4 regions of the Desulfovibrio sp. JC022 genome follow, and region 4 is predicted to be linked to each of the others. Evidence: predicted binding sites of a transcription regulator. Region 4 holds the regulator's gene; each other region holds the start of a gene.

Region 1 (3,943 bases), on a different contig from region 4:
TCCTGCGAAAACCGCCTCCCTGATACGTGCCCTGAAATAACCGTCCACCAGCTCGCACATCTGCTGCGGAAAATCCCGCGGCATGCTTTTAGCGCATGCCGCGAGAAGTATTTCGCGTCCCGCCAGCAAGCGGTCTATGGAAGATTCAGGGATATTTCCGGCATTCATTTAAATGGCATCCGGCCCGGTCTCACCGGTGCGGATACGCACAACTTCTTCAACCGGGATAACAAATATCTTGCCGTCACCGACTTTTCCGGTTTTGGCTGCTTCACTGACCGCGTCAATGACTTCGGGAACCCGGTCAGCATCAACCACAATCTCAACCTTGGTCTTGGCAATGAAATCCACCTGATACTCGGCACCACGGTAGACTTCCTTGTGCCCTCCCTGACGTCCGAAACCTTTAACGTCAGTAACGGTCATGCCCTTGAGACCAAGAGCGGCAATGGCATCCTTCACATCATCGACCTTAAAAGGCCTTACAATTATTTCAATCTTTCTCATAAGAATTTATCCTGTCTTAACTATTAAGGAGTGCAGAGGGGGTTACCCCCTCTGCCCGCCGGAACCGAAATCAAATAATCAAAAAACGCGAAGCGCATCATCTTAATTCTAAATCTGGTATCCGGCTTCGCTGTGCTCCGAGACATCCAGCCCGGAGACTTCATCTTCCTCGGAAGGGCGCAAGCCGTAAAATTTATCGATCAGTTTAAACAGAACCCAGCTGACCGCAAAGCAGTATCCCCAAGTGGCGATACAGGATTCGATCTGAATCCAAAGCTGGGAAGCGTTACCATAGAACAGACCTTCCGCGCCTATGCTGGCAAAAAGCCCGGTGGCAATGGCACCGTAAGTTCCACCGAGACCGTGGATACCAACAACATCGAGAGAGTCATCATAGCCGAATTTTGTTTTCATGAGTACACCGCCGTAGCAGACCATACCACCGCCAAAACCAATGACAATTGAAGCCATGGGAGTGACAAATCCCGCAGCCGGAGTAATGGCCACCAGCCCGGCAACAGCACCTGATGCCGCACCGAGAGTTGTAGGTTTGCCGCCATGCATGGCTTCAACCAGCAACCAACCGAGAACCGCGGCAGCCGCAGCAAGATGAGTGGTAACAAAAGCATTGGCAGCCAGACCGTTGGCAGCAAGAGCGGAGCCGGCATTGAAGCCGAACCAGCCGAACCAGAGCATCCCGGCACCGAGCAGGGTCATGGGCAGGTTGTGGGGGATGAAAGGTTCACGTCCGTATCCTTTACGTTTGCCCATGACCAGACAGCCGGCAAGGGCTGCTGCTGCGGAACTCATGTGCACAACCGCACCGCCCGCGAAATCAAGGGCACCGTGATCCCCCATCCAGCCGCCGCCCCAGACCCAGTGGCACATGGGAGCATAAACAAGAACAACCCAGAAAGATGAAAAGACAAGCAAAGCCCCGAACTTCATACGCTCGGCAAAGGCCCCGGTGATCAGCGCGGGAGTGATAACCGCGAACATGCACTGAAATATCATGAATAAAAGATGAGGCAGGTTGTCGGCAGGACTCCCGGCTGTATCCATACCCACGCCGTTAAGGGCAAAGAAATCCATACCGCCGATGAGTCCGCCAATATCTGTACCAAAAGAAAGTGAATAACCGACTACAGTCCAGATGATCGAAACCAGCCCAAGCATGATAAAACTCTGCATAATTGTCGCCAGCACATTTTTGCTGCGCACCATACCGCCATAAAAAAGAGCCAGCCCCGGCGTCATGAACATGACCAGAGCCGCACAAATAAGAATGAAAGAAGTATCCGCCGAATTCATTTTTTGTTAACCCCTGCTGTTTTGAATCTGTTGTTTTTACATTTATGTCTTTCAGACAATGTTTTTTAGCCACTGTTTTTACAATTTTAGAAAATCAACCCTTCAAAAATGCATTTCTCATACTAGCCAAGCACTCTTTGTGCCAAAACAAGCGGATTAAACAAAAAAACAACCCAAAAAAACCACATAAAACATTTTTGCAAAAACAAGAGTAAAACCAATAAAGCTAAATAGAACTAAAAAACAATTTTAAAAAACACACAAAGCAAACCTTCTCAATTAATTCTTTCGCCCTACACACAAAACAAGCAATGACAACAGCGATTGACATCATATATAATATGATACACCTTCAACTAAATGAGATTGAATATCAAACACAGAGAGAACACATGAAAACAACAAAAACAATCGCACTGAGCATACTTGCCCTACTGCTGACCTGCTCAACAGTTTCGGCAGCAAAACTTCAAACAACAGTATCCATCGCACCCTTGAAATATTTTGTGGAGAAAATCGGAGGAGAAAAAGTAAAAGCAAATATCATGGTCAAACCGGGAAGCAGCCCGGCCACCTATGAACCGCAACCTCGCCAGATGGCCCTGCTAAGCAAATCAGAAATATACTTTGCTATCGGAGTACCTTTTGAGCGGGCATGGATCCCGCGCTTCAGATCTGCCAATGACAAACTCGAGATTATAAACCTTGGAAAAACTGTTGTTCATCAGACCATGAAAACACACGTTCATGACGAAGACGAACACAAACACCACAACGAACACGAAACAACCCAAATAACCGATCCGCACGTATGGCTTTCACCGCCACTGGTCAGAATCATCAGCCAGCAGATTAGAGACGTTTTGATTGAGCATGATCCCGCAAACACAGAAGCATACACCAGCAACTACCTGAATTTTGCAGCAGAAATAAACAAGCTGGATTCAGAATTACTGAACATATTCACCCCAAAAGGAGAAAGATTCAGTTTTATGGTCTACCACCCTTCATGGGGATACTTTGCCCGCACCTACGGCCTGAACCAGATCCCCATTGAACTTGAAGGCAAAGAACCAAGCCCCAAGGAACTGACTCAGCTGATAAAGTTTGCAAAGAAGAATTCAGTAAAAGCCATTTTTATCCAGCCCCAATTCTCACAAAAAAGCGCACGCGCCATAGCAAGCTCCATAGGAGCGGAAACATTGACTGCCGATCCGCTGGCCGAAGACTGGGCCGAAAACCTACGTCGCACCGCCGCAACTTTTATAAAAGAACGTTAAAAACAAAAATCCCGTTCGTCAGCTGACGAACGGGATTTTTCAAGGCGATTTTCCGACTGCTACAGCCGGACACAAAACTATTTAAAAACTAAGAACTCCCATCAAAGCAGTCATTACTGCAAATGGAGCGCGAAGTTTTATGGAAAAAGAACTCGTTACCGGCATTTCAGCCGAAAGTTTGCTGCGCAAGTCTTTAAATGCCAGATCCATCTCACGGTTATTATCCAACCTCTCTTTTCTGGCCTGCTTGGCTTCAGTTCTTAAGAGGGCCATATCTTCACGGTGCATGGACATAAGAGTTTCAACACTACTCATCAGGTCATCTCCATATATTCGAGGAATTGCGTCGAATTTGCATTTGAAAAGTTTATGGACCGGAGAGCCCGGAGGGGTCGGGGAGGTGGAGTGGGCTCTCCGGTCCATACTTGACTAACAAGCTACTCTCCATAAAGCACCTTCCGTGCCAAAAAACATTAAGACTTCCAGAGAGCACTGTTTAAAAGGACTTAGCCCATAAACAAGAGATCAGCCTCCATTGCTCAACGTGCAATTACTGTTGACCCAGCACTACTTTAACGATATTTAAAGATTATACCCAAATAATAATATCAACAAACGTGATTCACAACCCTTTATTATGACTATATCCATTAATGATTACAAGGCCCTTTCTCAAGAATTAGACCCGGAAAAGCTGCAAAAGCAAATTCTGGCCCTGCTGCTGAAACTGCAAAACGTTGAGCGAGGATCACTCTGGCTGAAACGCGACGACATGTACGAATGCGTCGAAGCCCTTGGAGAAAAAAGCGAAGACGTGAAGGGTATACAAATATCTCCGCAGGATC
Region 2 (3,943 bases), on a different contig from region 4:
GAAAGTAAAAATGAAAGGACTTTTACTTGAACGGTAAGCAGGCGGATCATGAGCTATTCCTCATCTTAATGCGTTATTAAAAGACGCATTAATAAAAGCAATAGACATACCACAATATGCCACAAAATTTAGTACATAAAATCAAAGTCTTGCAAGGTTCAACACACACCCGGCTGTTGAAAACTCCTGAATATCAGAGATCAATCTCTTCTATTTAAGAGTTAGTTTGCTTTTCTATACAATCCTATGGCCTTGCGACCGAAAGGAATGCCCATCTTCTTGAGCCTGCTTTGCAGGGTTCGGGGATGAAGCCCCAATATCTCGGCAGCCCCGCCTTCCCCTTCGATACGTCCCTTGGAGCGATTAAGGGCGCGGACAAGTATATCAGTAACAGCAGACTCAAAATTCAGATCAGGTTCTTCTTTAAAAATTGAACACTGCCCGGGCAGATTGGACAACTCAAAACTCAACGGCAGCCCACGCTGCGTTATGACAGCCCTCTCAATAACATTCTCAAGCTCACGAACATTTCCCGGCCAGTTGTAATCGAGCAGGCTGTCCACAGCTCCGGGAGCCAGCACGGGAAGAATCTCCAGACTCATCTCCCCGGCAATTTTTTTGATAAAATGAGCCGTAAGCGGGGGAATATCACTCCTGCGCAATCTCAACGGCGGAATTGTAATAGGAAAAACATTGAGTCTGAAAAACAGATCCTGCCGGAATGCTCCCAGTTCCACCAATTCTGCTAGATTGCGGTGGGTTGCGGCAACAACCCGCACATCTGCAACTCGAGGCTTGCTCCCGCCTACGCGCTCAAAGCTGCCGTCCTGCAAAACATGCAGGAACCTTGTTTGGGCCTCAAGGGAAAGTTCGCCGATCTCATCCAGAAAAATTGTCCCGCCACGGGCACGCTCAAAATAGCCCGCAGCATCTTTAGCTGCACCGGTAAAAGCACCCTTGCGGTGTCCAAAGAGAGCACTTTCCAGCAGGGTAGCAGGAATCCCCCCGCAATTAACCTTAACAAAAGGCCCCTCGCTCTGACCGGACAGGCGGTGAATAGCACCGGCCAGAACTTCTTTACCGGTACCGGTTTCACCCAGCAGCAAAACAGGGGCCTGCGTCGGCGCAACCTGCGTGCAGGAATCGAAAGCATCCTTAAGCCCTCCGTCTGAACCGACCACCCCATGGTCAGGAGTACTGTTCAATCCCCCCTGCAAAAGGCTGGTCCGGTCGGCAAGGCTGGCCCGCAACCGGATGCATTCCCGAAAATTTAAAAACTGTGAAACAACGCAGGCTATTGTATCGTGCAATAAGGCCATTAAGGCACCGTGTTCATGGGTGTATAAGACTCCCGGCGCAGCAGTTAAAGCAACCGAACCGAGATAGACCCCGTCACGGCAGAGATCCAGAACCAGACTGGGGGAATCCGGGGTTCCGAGATCAAGGCCCAACTGCTGGGCCATTACCGAATCTTCAAGACGGTCAATGATCTCATACGGCTGCTGCGGGTCAATGTACTCAATACTTGCCGAAGCAATCTCACGGGCCTCGGGCGTAAGCACCGTGGTTTTATTTATTTCAGGAGATGAATCAACTGTGGCATCAACAACTGTTTCAATAATCCCCAACCCCTCATCAAATAGATGGAGGCTGATGTAATCAGCCGGAATATAATTTTGCAAAACTATCAGGCAATCCTGAAAAGCAAATCTTATTTCAGGATTCTTGAGTAAAGCCCTGTTCGCGGCAATCTGAAATTCATGATCTCGAAGCTCGTTCATTTTCCCCTCCAGCCTAAATCTTCAGCAACCTCTTAAATAAAGTAGTTTATTCCTACTCCAATTGAACTTTTTTTGGAAGAGGCGGCTTTCATGCCTTAAAACACTACAGGTTGCAAAACAACAACCAGTAAGTCTGCGTTGCAAAACTGCACAAAGTGATTACTCCCCGTTTTACTTGGATAAACCGGACTAGACCTATTTTTGTTTCCGAATTGCAACGTGAGGCCTATTTCCCACTAACGTCCTCCGAAAAACAAGCAGAGCTAAAAAGTTTTTATTTACAACACCTTATGAGGCTTGTTCATTTTGGCACACTCCATGCTCAAGGGAAAAGTAATTCGCCCACAATTGTGGTCAAAAATTTTCCACAGTAAACATAGAAGGAGAATCCAAATGGAATGTTGTCGTTCACCTCATGAGCAGATGCTCGAAGATAAGATTGCAGGTAAAGCTAACCCTTTTCGCGAAACTCACAAACGCGTTTTCAAAATTCTTGATACCATCGAGAATCAGAAGCCCGCCATTGATGTTGAGCGCGCTCTTTACTTCACCAAGTCCATGGAAAAAACCGAAGGCCAGCCCCTGATCCTGCGCTGGGCCAAGGCCATGAAGAATGTTGCAGAAAACATCACTGTATACATTGATGATGACAACCTGCTCTGCGGTCGTGCCGGCTACCCCGGTCGTTACGGCATCCTTTACCCCGAACTGGACGGTGACTTCCTCGACATGGCTGTTGAAGAACTGCCCAAACGTTCCGGTTCTCCCTTCTCCATTACTGAAGAAGACGCTAAAATTGTTATCGAAGAAATCGCTCCTTTCTGGAAAGGTAAAACCTACCACGAAGCACTGAATCAGGCTCTGCCCGAAGACGTTCACGCTCTGACCTACGATGACCCTGAAGGTCTCATATCCCGCTTCATCGTTAACGAAACTTCTTCTTTCCGCTCCTCCCTGCAGTGGGTTCACGATTTCGAAAAGATCTTGAAACGTGGTTTCGGCGGCATCCGTGCTGAAGCACAGGAAAGACTCGACAACGTCGATACTTTCTCCCCCAAAGCCAACACTCAGGAAATTCCTTTCCTCGAAGCGATCATTATCATCTGCGACGCAGTAGTCCTTTGGGCTAACCGTCACGCTGATTTCGCTGCTGAAAAAGCTGCTGCTGAAACCGATCCTACCCGCAAAGCTGAACTGGAAACCATGGCTGCAATCTGCCGCAAGGTTCCCGAACAGCCTGCTACCAACTTTCACGAAGCTGTACAGTCTCAGTGGTTCACCCAGATGTTCTCCCGTCTCGAGCAGAAGACCGGTACCATCATCTCCAACGGCCGCATGGACCAGTACCTCTACCCCTACTACGAGCAGGATGTAGAAGCCGGTATCCTCACCGACGATCAGGCTATCGAATTCATCGAATGCATGTATGTAGGCATGGCTCAGTTCATCGACCTCTACATCTCCCCTCAGGGCGGCGCATTCAACGAAGGCTACGCACACTGGGAAGCAGTCACCGTCGGTGGCCAGACCAAAGACGGCGTTGATGCAACCAACGATCTCACCTACCTGTTCCTGCGTTCCAAACGTGAGTTCCCGCATCACTACCCCGACCTCGCTGCACGTATCCACGCACGTTCCCCCGAGCGTTTCCTTGCTGAAGTTGCTGAAACCATCAAAGAAGGTTCCGGTTTCCCGAAACTGATCAACGATGAAGAAGTAATTCCCCTGCACCTCTCCAAGGGCGCAAAGTTCGAAGAAATTTACGACTACGCTGTATCCGGTTGCGCAGAAATCAGAATGCCCAATCGCGACACCTACACTTCCGGTAACCCCTACATCAACTTCGCTGCAGCGGTTGAGATGGTTCTTTACAACGGAAAGATGCAGAAATACGGCGACAAGCAGCTCTCCATCGAAACCGGTGATCCTTGTTCTTTCAAAACTTGGGACGAGTTCTACGATGCTTACAAAGCACAGCATAACAACTTCCTGAAGAACGCCTTTGTTCAGCAGGCTAACGTTATCCGTCTGCGTAAAAACCACTTCGCAACACCTTTCGGTTCCGCAATGCACGACCTGTGCATGGAAAGCTGCACCGATCTGCACCAGCCCGACGTACCCGGCGGAATCGACCTCGGTTACTTCGAATTCATGGGCCTCGG
Region 3 (3,943 bases), on a different contig from region 4:
CGAAAAATAGCCCGCTCTCCAAGACTTGTGCAAATCAATTGCACAAAACCTTGCACATTCAATTTAAATTCCCTGATCAAAATCATTATTTATTGAAATAACTACTTTTGTACACTAATTGCATACTATTGCGGTATAGAATTTAAAGGAGAGTTTTTCATGAAAAAAATGATTTTGATTTTGGCCTTTCTGCTGCTGCCCACAAATGGATTTGCCGGAATGGAAATAGGGCCGCAGAAACTTACTATCCCTATAAATGAAGTAAATGACGGCGAGGCCCATTACTATTCAATAAATATGGACGGAAAAGAAATTCGTTTCTTTGTGGTCCGCAGCAAGGACGGAACCATCAGGGCGGCCTTTGATGCCTGCGACGTCTGCTACCGTTCCAAAAAGGGATATTCCCAGCAGGGGGACTTTATGGTCTGCAACAACTGCGGCATGCGCTTCCATTCCACACGCATAAATGTGGTCAAAGGCGGCTGCAATCCTTCACCGCTGGAAAGACGGACTGAAGGTGATAAGCTTGTAATCTCACTGGATGCTGTCAGATCCGGGGCCATATATTTCTAAGGAGCGCAACACATGAACCTTTTCACTATCCCCCTGCGTAACCTTGGACGAAGACCCTTGCGCACAATACTGCTCTGCGCGGTATTCACCGTGGGAGTAATGTCCGTGGTTTCCATCCAGCTTCTTTCCACCGTAGTGGGCAACAGCCTTGAAGAAAAAATGAGTAAATTCGGGGCCAACATACTGATCACCCCGAAGACCGAATCCCTCTCGGTCAGCTACGGCGGTCTGGACCTCGGCAACGTGGCCTACGGATCACATGAGCTTGACGGGACTCCGGTACTGAAATCGATCCGGTCCATTGAATTGAAAGAACGGCTCAGTGCTGTTGCGCCCAAATTCGCTGCTATTTCGAAGATTAAAGGTCAACAGGTGGCAGTGGTCGGGGTCAGCATGGCTGATGAATTAAGTATCAAAACACACTGGTATCCGCTGGGCCGCTTCCCGGAAAATCAAAATGAAATCCTGCTCGGTTTCAATGCCGCCCGCAAATTAGGAATAAAACCTGAAGAAACACTTGAGATAGAAGGAAACAAACTCCTGACAGCCGGAATCCTCGACCCCACCGGAACCGAGGATGATAACGTGATCTTTATGGATATCGACCTGCTGCGTAACAGCGTAGGACGGCCCGGAGCCGTTCATTTCATTGAAGTAGCCGCACTATGTGCCGGATGCCCCATTGATGAAATAGTACAGCAGATCGTCAAAGTAGTCCCCGGTGCGGAAGTGAAAGCCCTGCAACATGTGGTTAAGCAACGCATGTCCGCCATCAGCTTTGTAAATCAAATGGCTTGGACTGTTAGCGGAGTGATCCTGCTCACCGCCTGCTTCATGATCGGACTTTCCATTTTCTCGGCAGTAAATGAACGCAAAACCGAAATCGGTCTCATGCGCTCGCTGGGATTTTCCACAGGATCGGTCTTTTCCATCTTCTGCCTTGAGGCACTGCTCATGGGTTGTATCTCAGGAATTCTAGGTTATCTGGGTGGTTTCTTTGCCAGCGGAGAAATCCTCAAGAACCTGAATATGGGGGAAGCAGAAATAGTTTTTGACCCACTTGCCTTCGGAATCACTTTTCTGGCTGTTTCAGGACTGGCTGTTCTCTCAGCCACTATCCCGTCACTTCGCGCTACCCGCGTTGATCCATCAAGAACCCTTGTTTCACTGTAAGGACAACTATGCTTAAAACAGAATCAATTACCCATAGTTATGGTGAAGGTCCCACAGCTGTAACTGTACTGGACGATGTTTCAATCACTATCCCTGAAAATGGATTCACCTCCATTGTCGGCCGCTCCGGCTCCGGTAAATCAACCCTGCTAAGCGTTATCTCCAGCCTGCTCCGCCCTGAACAGGGAACAGTTTACTTCAAAGACCGTGAAATAACTTCTCTGTCCGGCTCTGAAATCGACAGGCTCAGGAAAGATGAATTCTCCATTATCTTTCAGTCGCACCACCTGCTCCCTTACCTGACCGCCCACGAAAATGTACTCCTGCCCTTTCTGGACAGTCTGCGACCAGCAAACGAACAACTGCTGGAGCACGGACGGACCTGCCTTGAGCGGGTCGGCTTAAAGGGTAAAGAGAACCGCCTTCCGGGACAGCTTTCCGGGGGCGAGCAGCAGCGGGTAGCCATTGCAAGAGCTCTCGTAAAGTCACCCTCAATCCTCTTTGCCGACGAACCGTGCGGCAGTCTGGACAAAGCTACAGGCAATGAAATCATGGGAATCCTTCAGGATCTCAATGATGAGGGATTGACCATTGCCATGGTCACCCACGAGCGGGTCCATGCCAGCATGGCTAAGGATACTATTTTACTGGAAGACGGCAGAACTCTTTAGAAACATTAAGTTTTATAAGTGCATTTTTACATTTATAATGCACAAGATGTGCAGGCTTGCGCAGATCTTTGCATATTCATTTTCAGACTAAAAAAGTATACATTTAACCATAAATTCAAAAGGTTTAACATCTTACGTAAAATGGCACGGCCTGTGCTTTAGGAGAATTACGAGACAACAAGAACTCATACAACTCCAAGGAGAGAACCATGAAAAAGAAAATCGTGATTCCCGTAGTAGCAATTATGGTAATGGCCATGGCCGGAACAGCAATGGCCCGCGGGGGCAACCACAGAAACGACCACAATGGATACCATAACGGTCCCCGCCAGATCTTCGAACAGCTTACCCCTGAAAAACAGCTGGAAGTAAAAGCCATCTTCCAGAAGCATCAAGACGAATTCCAGACCATCAAAACCCAGATGTGGGCTAAGCGCACCGAATTGAACGCACTGGTCGATTCCGGCAAGGCCGACCAGAAAACTATCAGCAAGCTGGTCAAAGAAATGGTAGAACTCAGGACCAAGGGCTATGACCTCCGCAAACAGGTCAATGAAGAACTCGAAGCAGCCACCGGCATTGATATGCCCATGCGCGGTTTCGGAGGCGGTCGCGGCTTTGATGACGACGGTACCCGCAAAGGACGCAGACATAACAATGACAATAGAGGGCACTGGAACTCTTAAGCTAGATAAATAATTTCATCATCCCCTGCATAGAAATAGAACACTCCTTCCCCCTGTTATAAGGAGGCCCCTCCCCGGGCCTCCTTTTTTAATTTTAATAAAGTACTACCAATCTCTTTCCACGCTTTAAATCTGTCATCTTCTAGAAGATTTAAGCTTAATGCAGGTGAGCGTGCACTTCTTGTGCAATCACCTGCACATACACTTTGCACTTACACCTATCCCAACTCTTGCACAAAACAGCATAACACACTGATTATACTAACCTTCCAGTTTTGGCACGCCACATGCTTTATGACAGACTGAGAGGGCAACAACTTTTAACCGCATCAGGAGATCATATGAAGAGAAAAACTCTGATTCCGCTGATCGTCGTGCTGGTTCTGGCAGTAGCTTCTGTCGCCATGGCACGCAACGGTTACCGGAATACCGGCTACCACAATGGTAACTGGGCTGCATATGAGCAACTGACACCTGAAAAACAACAGCAGGTGCAGGACATCATCAAAAAATATGAATCCACATTCCAGACCCTGAAAAGCGATCAGTGGGCAAAACACACTGAACTCAACGCTCTGGTAGAGTCCGGCAAAGCAGACAAGGATACCATCCATGCTCTGGTAAAGGAACTCACCGAAGTACGGAATAAGCTTTACGCAGAACACAACAAAATGGCTGAAGAAATAGAAAAAGAAACCGGCCTGACCTTCCCGCCCATGGGGCAGGGATTCGGTAAGGGCGGCAGAGGCTGCGGTAACTCTCGGCAGGGCAACTGCCCCGCCGGCGGATGTCCGGGCCAAGGTTCCTAAAACCCTTTAAATAACGTTCATCTACACTTAA
Region 4 (3,943 bases):
TTTTTATACTCCGAAAAATGTTTCGCCTTAGTCTGTATGATTTAATGATGATTAAGCGTTTATAGCGGCGAAGCCCTATTAAAAAAGTTTGGGATTCTTAAACCCTTTTCAAAGGGTTTGAGGCCCCCGGCAGGGCTGCCGGAGGCAAAATCATTTCATCAAAAGCGCGTAGCGCATCAAAAAGGAAGTTATGTCTTCGATTATCGCCAAGAAACTGGTCAAGTGCTACGGACCTAAGGAGGTCGTCCGCGGAATTGGGCTGACCGTGCGCGAGGGCGAGGTTGTGGGGCTGCTTGGTCCTAACGGAGCGGGGAAAACCACAACATTCTATATGCTTGTGGGGGTGGTCAAACCTACTTCCGGGGATGTCTATCTTAATAAAAAGCAGATAACCAGATTGCCCCTGCATGAGCGGGCACGTCAGGGGATCAGTTATCTTCCGCAGGAAAGCTCCATTTTCAAGAAACTTTCCGTGCGTAAGAATCTTGAAATCATAATCGAACATACCGGTCTTTCCGGTAAAGATGTGCCGAAAAGGGCGGATGAACTGCTTGACCAACTGGGTATTCTGCGTTTGGCAGACCAGAAGGCCATGTATCTTTCCGGTGGTGAGCGCCGCCGTCTTGAGATTGCACGGGCCATGATTAACAATCCGAAGTTCATTCTGCTTGACGAACCCTTTGCGGGGATTGATCCCATCGCAGTAATTGATATTCAGGACATCATTTCTTCACTGAAAGATATGGGGCTGGGAATTCTGATCTCTGACCACAACGTGCGTGAAACACTCTCCATCTGTGACCGGGCCTATCTTGTTTACGAGGGTAGGGTTATCCTTAACGGTTCACCGGAAAATATTGTGAAGAACACCAAGGCACGCAGGCTTTATCTGGGTGATAGTTTTAGTTTGTAGTCGTTTTTTACGCTAATTTTGTTTTTCAGGCCGGGCTTCATTTTTTGAAGTCCGGCTCTTTTTTGGGCTAAAGTTTGATTAATTTTGGCATTGTTGATTTACAGTCTGCCCGAACATTGGTACACTTTTTTCATATACAAATTCTGTATGTAAAAAATCCTTAAATATCAGATAATTCAGAGGTCTTTGTTGCATCTTGTAATGGGATGTGGCATAGTCAAATCAAGGCTGAGGTTTAATAAAATTTTTTTTTATTGCTTTGGTGTGCAACTAACTGAAATAAATTGAGTTTGAGACTAATATAAGGTGGCCTGAATATATGGGATTGGAACTTAGACAACAATTAAAGCTTACTCAACAGCTGGTTATGACTCCTCAGTTGCAGCAGGCGATCAAGTTGTTGCAGCTCTCCCGTCTGGAACTGGTGGATAGTGTCCATCAGGAGCTTATGGAGAATCCTATTCTTGAAGAAGCTGAAGCGCAGGAGAGAACTGACGCTGCTGATGCTGATGCAGGCACCGCTACGGCCGAAGAGGCACAAATTTCCAAGGAAGCCGAGTGGGAAAACTATCTCGGTGAATTCTCCAGCACATCAAAGCAGTCTGCTTCCCGCGAGTCTGAATCTTATGAAGAAGGAACTTCATTTGAAACGCGTCTGACCAAGACGGCTTCTCTTGAAGGGCATCTGCATTGGCAGATGAGCCTCTCTGATTTTACCGACGAAGAAAAGACCATCGGCGAATGCCTTATGGGTAATTTAAGTTCGGGAGGTTTTTTACGGATAGACTTGGAAGAAGTATGTGAAACATGCTATGCTGAAATCGAAGACGTGGAAAAGGTGCTTCACCGCATCCAGCGTTTCGATCCGGTAGGCGTGGCGGCAAGGACTCCGCAGGAATGTCTGCTTATCCAGCTGGAAGCATTGAAGCTTGATGATGATCCGATTCTGGTCTCGTTGGTCCGGGACCATCTGGATGATCTTGAGAAGAAACGCTACAAGCCGCTGGCTCGGAAGTTCAAGCTCAGCATGGAGGATTTAAAGAGTTACCTTGATCTGATGCAGACACTTGATCCATTGCCCGGAGCAAGTTTTTCAGGTGGAGACTCTTTCTATGTCAGCCCGGATGCTTATGTTTATGAATATGATGGTGATTTTGTCATAGTTCTGAACGAAGACGGTCTTCCTAAATTGCAGATGAATGCTTTTTATGTGGAGACGTTGGCATCAACCAAGGGAGATGATAAGGAATATTTTCAGGACAAGATGCGTTCCGCACAATGGCTGATGAAGAGCCTGTACCAGCGGCAGCGCACCTTATATAAAGTTCTTGAATCCATAGTGAGGTTTCAGCGCGAATTTTTCGCCCACGGTGTCACCAAGTTAAAACCGCTTATCCTTAAGGAGGTTGCGGAAGACATCGAGATGCATGAATCCACTGTGAGTCGAATCACTACTAATAAGTATGTTTCTACTCCGCATGGAATCTATGAACTTAAGTTCTTTTTTAATAGTGCTCTCGGTCTGGATGACGGATCTCAGGTCGGTTCCGAGTCCGTCAAGGCGACGATCAAAAAGTTGATCGGCGAAGAGGACGGAAAGAAGCCCCTCAGCGACGAGAAGATTGCTGAGATTCTCAAAGAGAAGCTGGAAGTCAATATAGCCAGAAGGACCGTAGCCAAGTACAGGACTGCAATGGGGATACTCTCCTCATCCAAGAGGAAAAAGGTATTCTAATGTAGTCCGGAGAAATCAACGCATATTCACCCCTTACTAAGGAGGCTCTTTATGAACGTAGCATTTACTTTTAAGAATTTCGACGCATCCGAACATCTTAAGGAATATGCAAACAGCCGTTTCTCCAAGTTGGTAAAGTACGTCAGCAACCCTGACAATACTGATATGCAGGTGAATCTGTCAGTTGATAAGTTCAGGCATGTTGCGGAAGTAGTTTTTACCTCCGACCATTTACATGTCTCAGCTTACGAAGTGTCCGAGGACATGTATTCCACCGTGGATATGGTTCTGGACAAGCTAGAAGCCCAGCTTCGCCGCGCAAATGAAAAGATGAGAAGTCACAGGCGTAAGGACGCAGCTCCTGCCCGTATGGATATTCTCAGCTATGGAGAGGAAGAGTACAGGGAACCTGTAATTGTCGAGTCCGACTCTTTTGTTCCCAAGCCTATGAGTATTGATGAAGCCGCAGAGCAGCTTCAGACTCTCGACCATGAATTCCTCGTATTCCGCAATGCGGATAACGAAGCTATAAATGTAATCTACCGCCGCAATAATGGCGATTTCGGTTTAATTGACCCGGGATACTAACTGATGAATATAACTGATAATTTGGCGAAGGACCTTGTTGTTCATGAACTACAGGCCTCTGATAAGAGTGAAGTTCTGAAAGAAATGGTTTCCACCCTCAAGGACGCAGGTCTGGAAGTGGATGTGGAAAATGCCCTTAAGGTCCTTAATGATCGTGAAAAACTTGGAACAACCGGAATCGGGGATGGCATAGCCATCCCCCACGGTAAACTGGAATGTCTTGAAGAGATTGTCGTAGTTGTCGGCCGCTCCAGCGAGGGAGTCGACTTTGAATCTCTGGACATGCAGCCATGTAAGATATTCTTTATGGTACTGGCCCCCGAGCAGGGGGCCGGTGCTCATTTGAAGGTGCTGGCGCAGATTTCCCGGCAGCTTAAAGATGAAGCTTTCCGGCAGGCGTTTATTGATACCGGGGATAAGCAGGATTTGCTTAAACTTCTCGGTCTCGGCTAGATCCGGAATCTTACGGAATCAATGAAAATCAGATTAGCAATGAACTCAGGTCATTGCTAATTTTGTTTGTGGGCTATTGTACAAGGAGGATACTGGGGTGGTTGATGTGGATTCCTTTCCTGTGATTGTTGTTACCGGGCTTTCCGGTGCCGGTAAATCTACTGTTCTGAAAGTCTTCGAGGATCTGCGTTTTTTCTGTGTTGACGGACTGCCCGCAGGGATGCTTCCGCGTCTGGTTGAACTTTTCAATACTC

Evidence for each region. Region 4 encodes sigma-54, which starts transcription at its own class of promoters, with help from an activator protein. Its sites were predicted from a motif close to CTGGCACGGNNNNTGCTT; they were not measured.
Region 1: FMS18_RS06695 (ammonium transporter) is a predicted target of sigma-54. The motif match lies at 1,947-1,964, and genes of this name have one in related genera.
Region 2: FMS18_RS06005 (glycyl radical protein) is a predicted target of sigma-54. The motif match lies at 2,088-2,105, and genes of this name have one in related genera.
Region 3: FMS18_RS00190 (Spy/CpxP family protein refolding chaperone) is a predicted target of sigma-54. The motif match lies at 2,559-2,576, and genes of this name have one in related genera.

The regions. Positions count from the first base shown of each region.
Region 1 is NZ_VOPZ01000003.1:335,670-339,612, reverse strand. Features, by position in the region: gene FMS18_RS06705 (ACT domain-containing protein) at 1-168, opposite strand, end outside; gene FMS18_RS06700 (P-II family nitrogen regulator) at 169-507, opposite strand; gene FMS18_RS06695 (ammonium transporter) at 616-1,818, opposite strand; gene FMS18_RS06690 (metal ABC transporter solute-binding protein, Zn/Mn family) at 2,211-3,098, shown strand; gene FMS18_RS06685 (hypothetical protein) at 3,180-3,413, opposite strand; gene FMS18_RS06680 (sigma-54-dependent Fis family transcriptional regulator) at 3,736-3,943, shown strand, end outside.
Region 2 is NZ_VOPZ01000003.1:170,016-173,958, forward strand. Features, by position in the region: gene FMS18_RS06000 (sigma-54-dependent Fis family transcriptional regulator) at 222-1,781, opposite strand; gene FMS18_RS06005 (glycyl radical protein) at 2,175-3,943, shown strand, end outside.
Region 3 is NZ_VOPZ01000001.1:38,942-42,884, reverse strand. Features, by position in the region: gene FMS18_RS00210 (radical SAM protein) at 1-10, shown strand, start outside; gene FMS18_RS00205 (DUF2318 domain-containing protein) at 160-573, shown strand; gene FMS18_RS00200 (ABC transporter permease) at 586-1,746, shown strand; gene FMS18_RS00195 (ABC transporter ATP-binding protein) at 1,755-2,417, shown strand; gene FMS18_RS00190 (Spy/CpxP family protein refolding chaperone) at 2,627-3,103, shown strand; gene FMS18_RS00185 (Spy/CpxP family protein refolding chaperone) at 3,445-3,912, shown strand.
Region 4 is NZ_VOPZ01000002.1:5,807-9,749, reverse strand. Features, by position in the region: gene FMS18_RS03010 (LptA/OstA family protein) at 1-31, shown strand, start outside; gene lptB (LPS export ABC transporter ATP-binding protein) at 191-913, shown strand; gene rpoN (RNA polymerase factor sigma-54) at 1,233-2,648, shown strand; gene raiA (ribosome-associated translation inhibitor RaiA) at 2,700-3,236, shown strand; gene FMS18_RS02990 (PTS sugar transporter subunit IIA) at 3,240-3,689, shown strand; gene rapZ (RNase adapter RapZ) at 3,787-3,943, shown strand, end outside.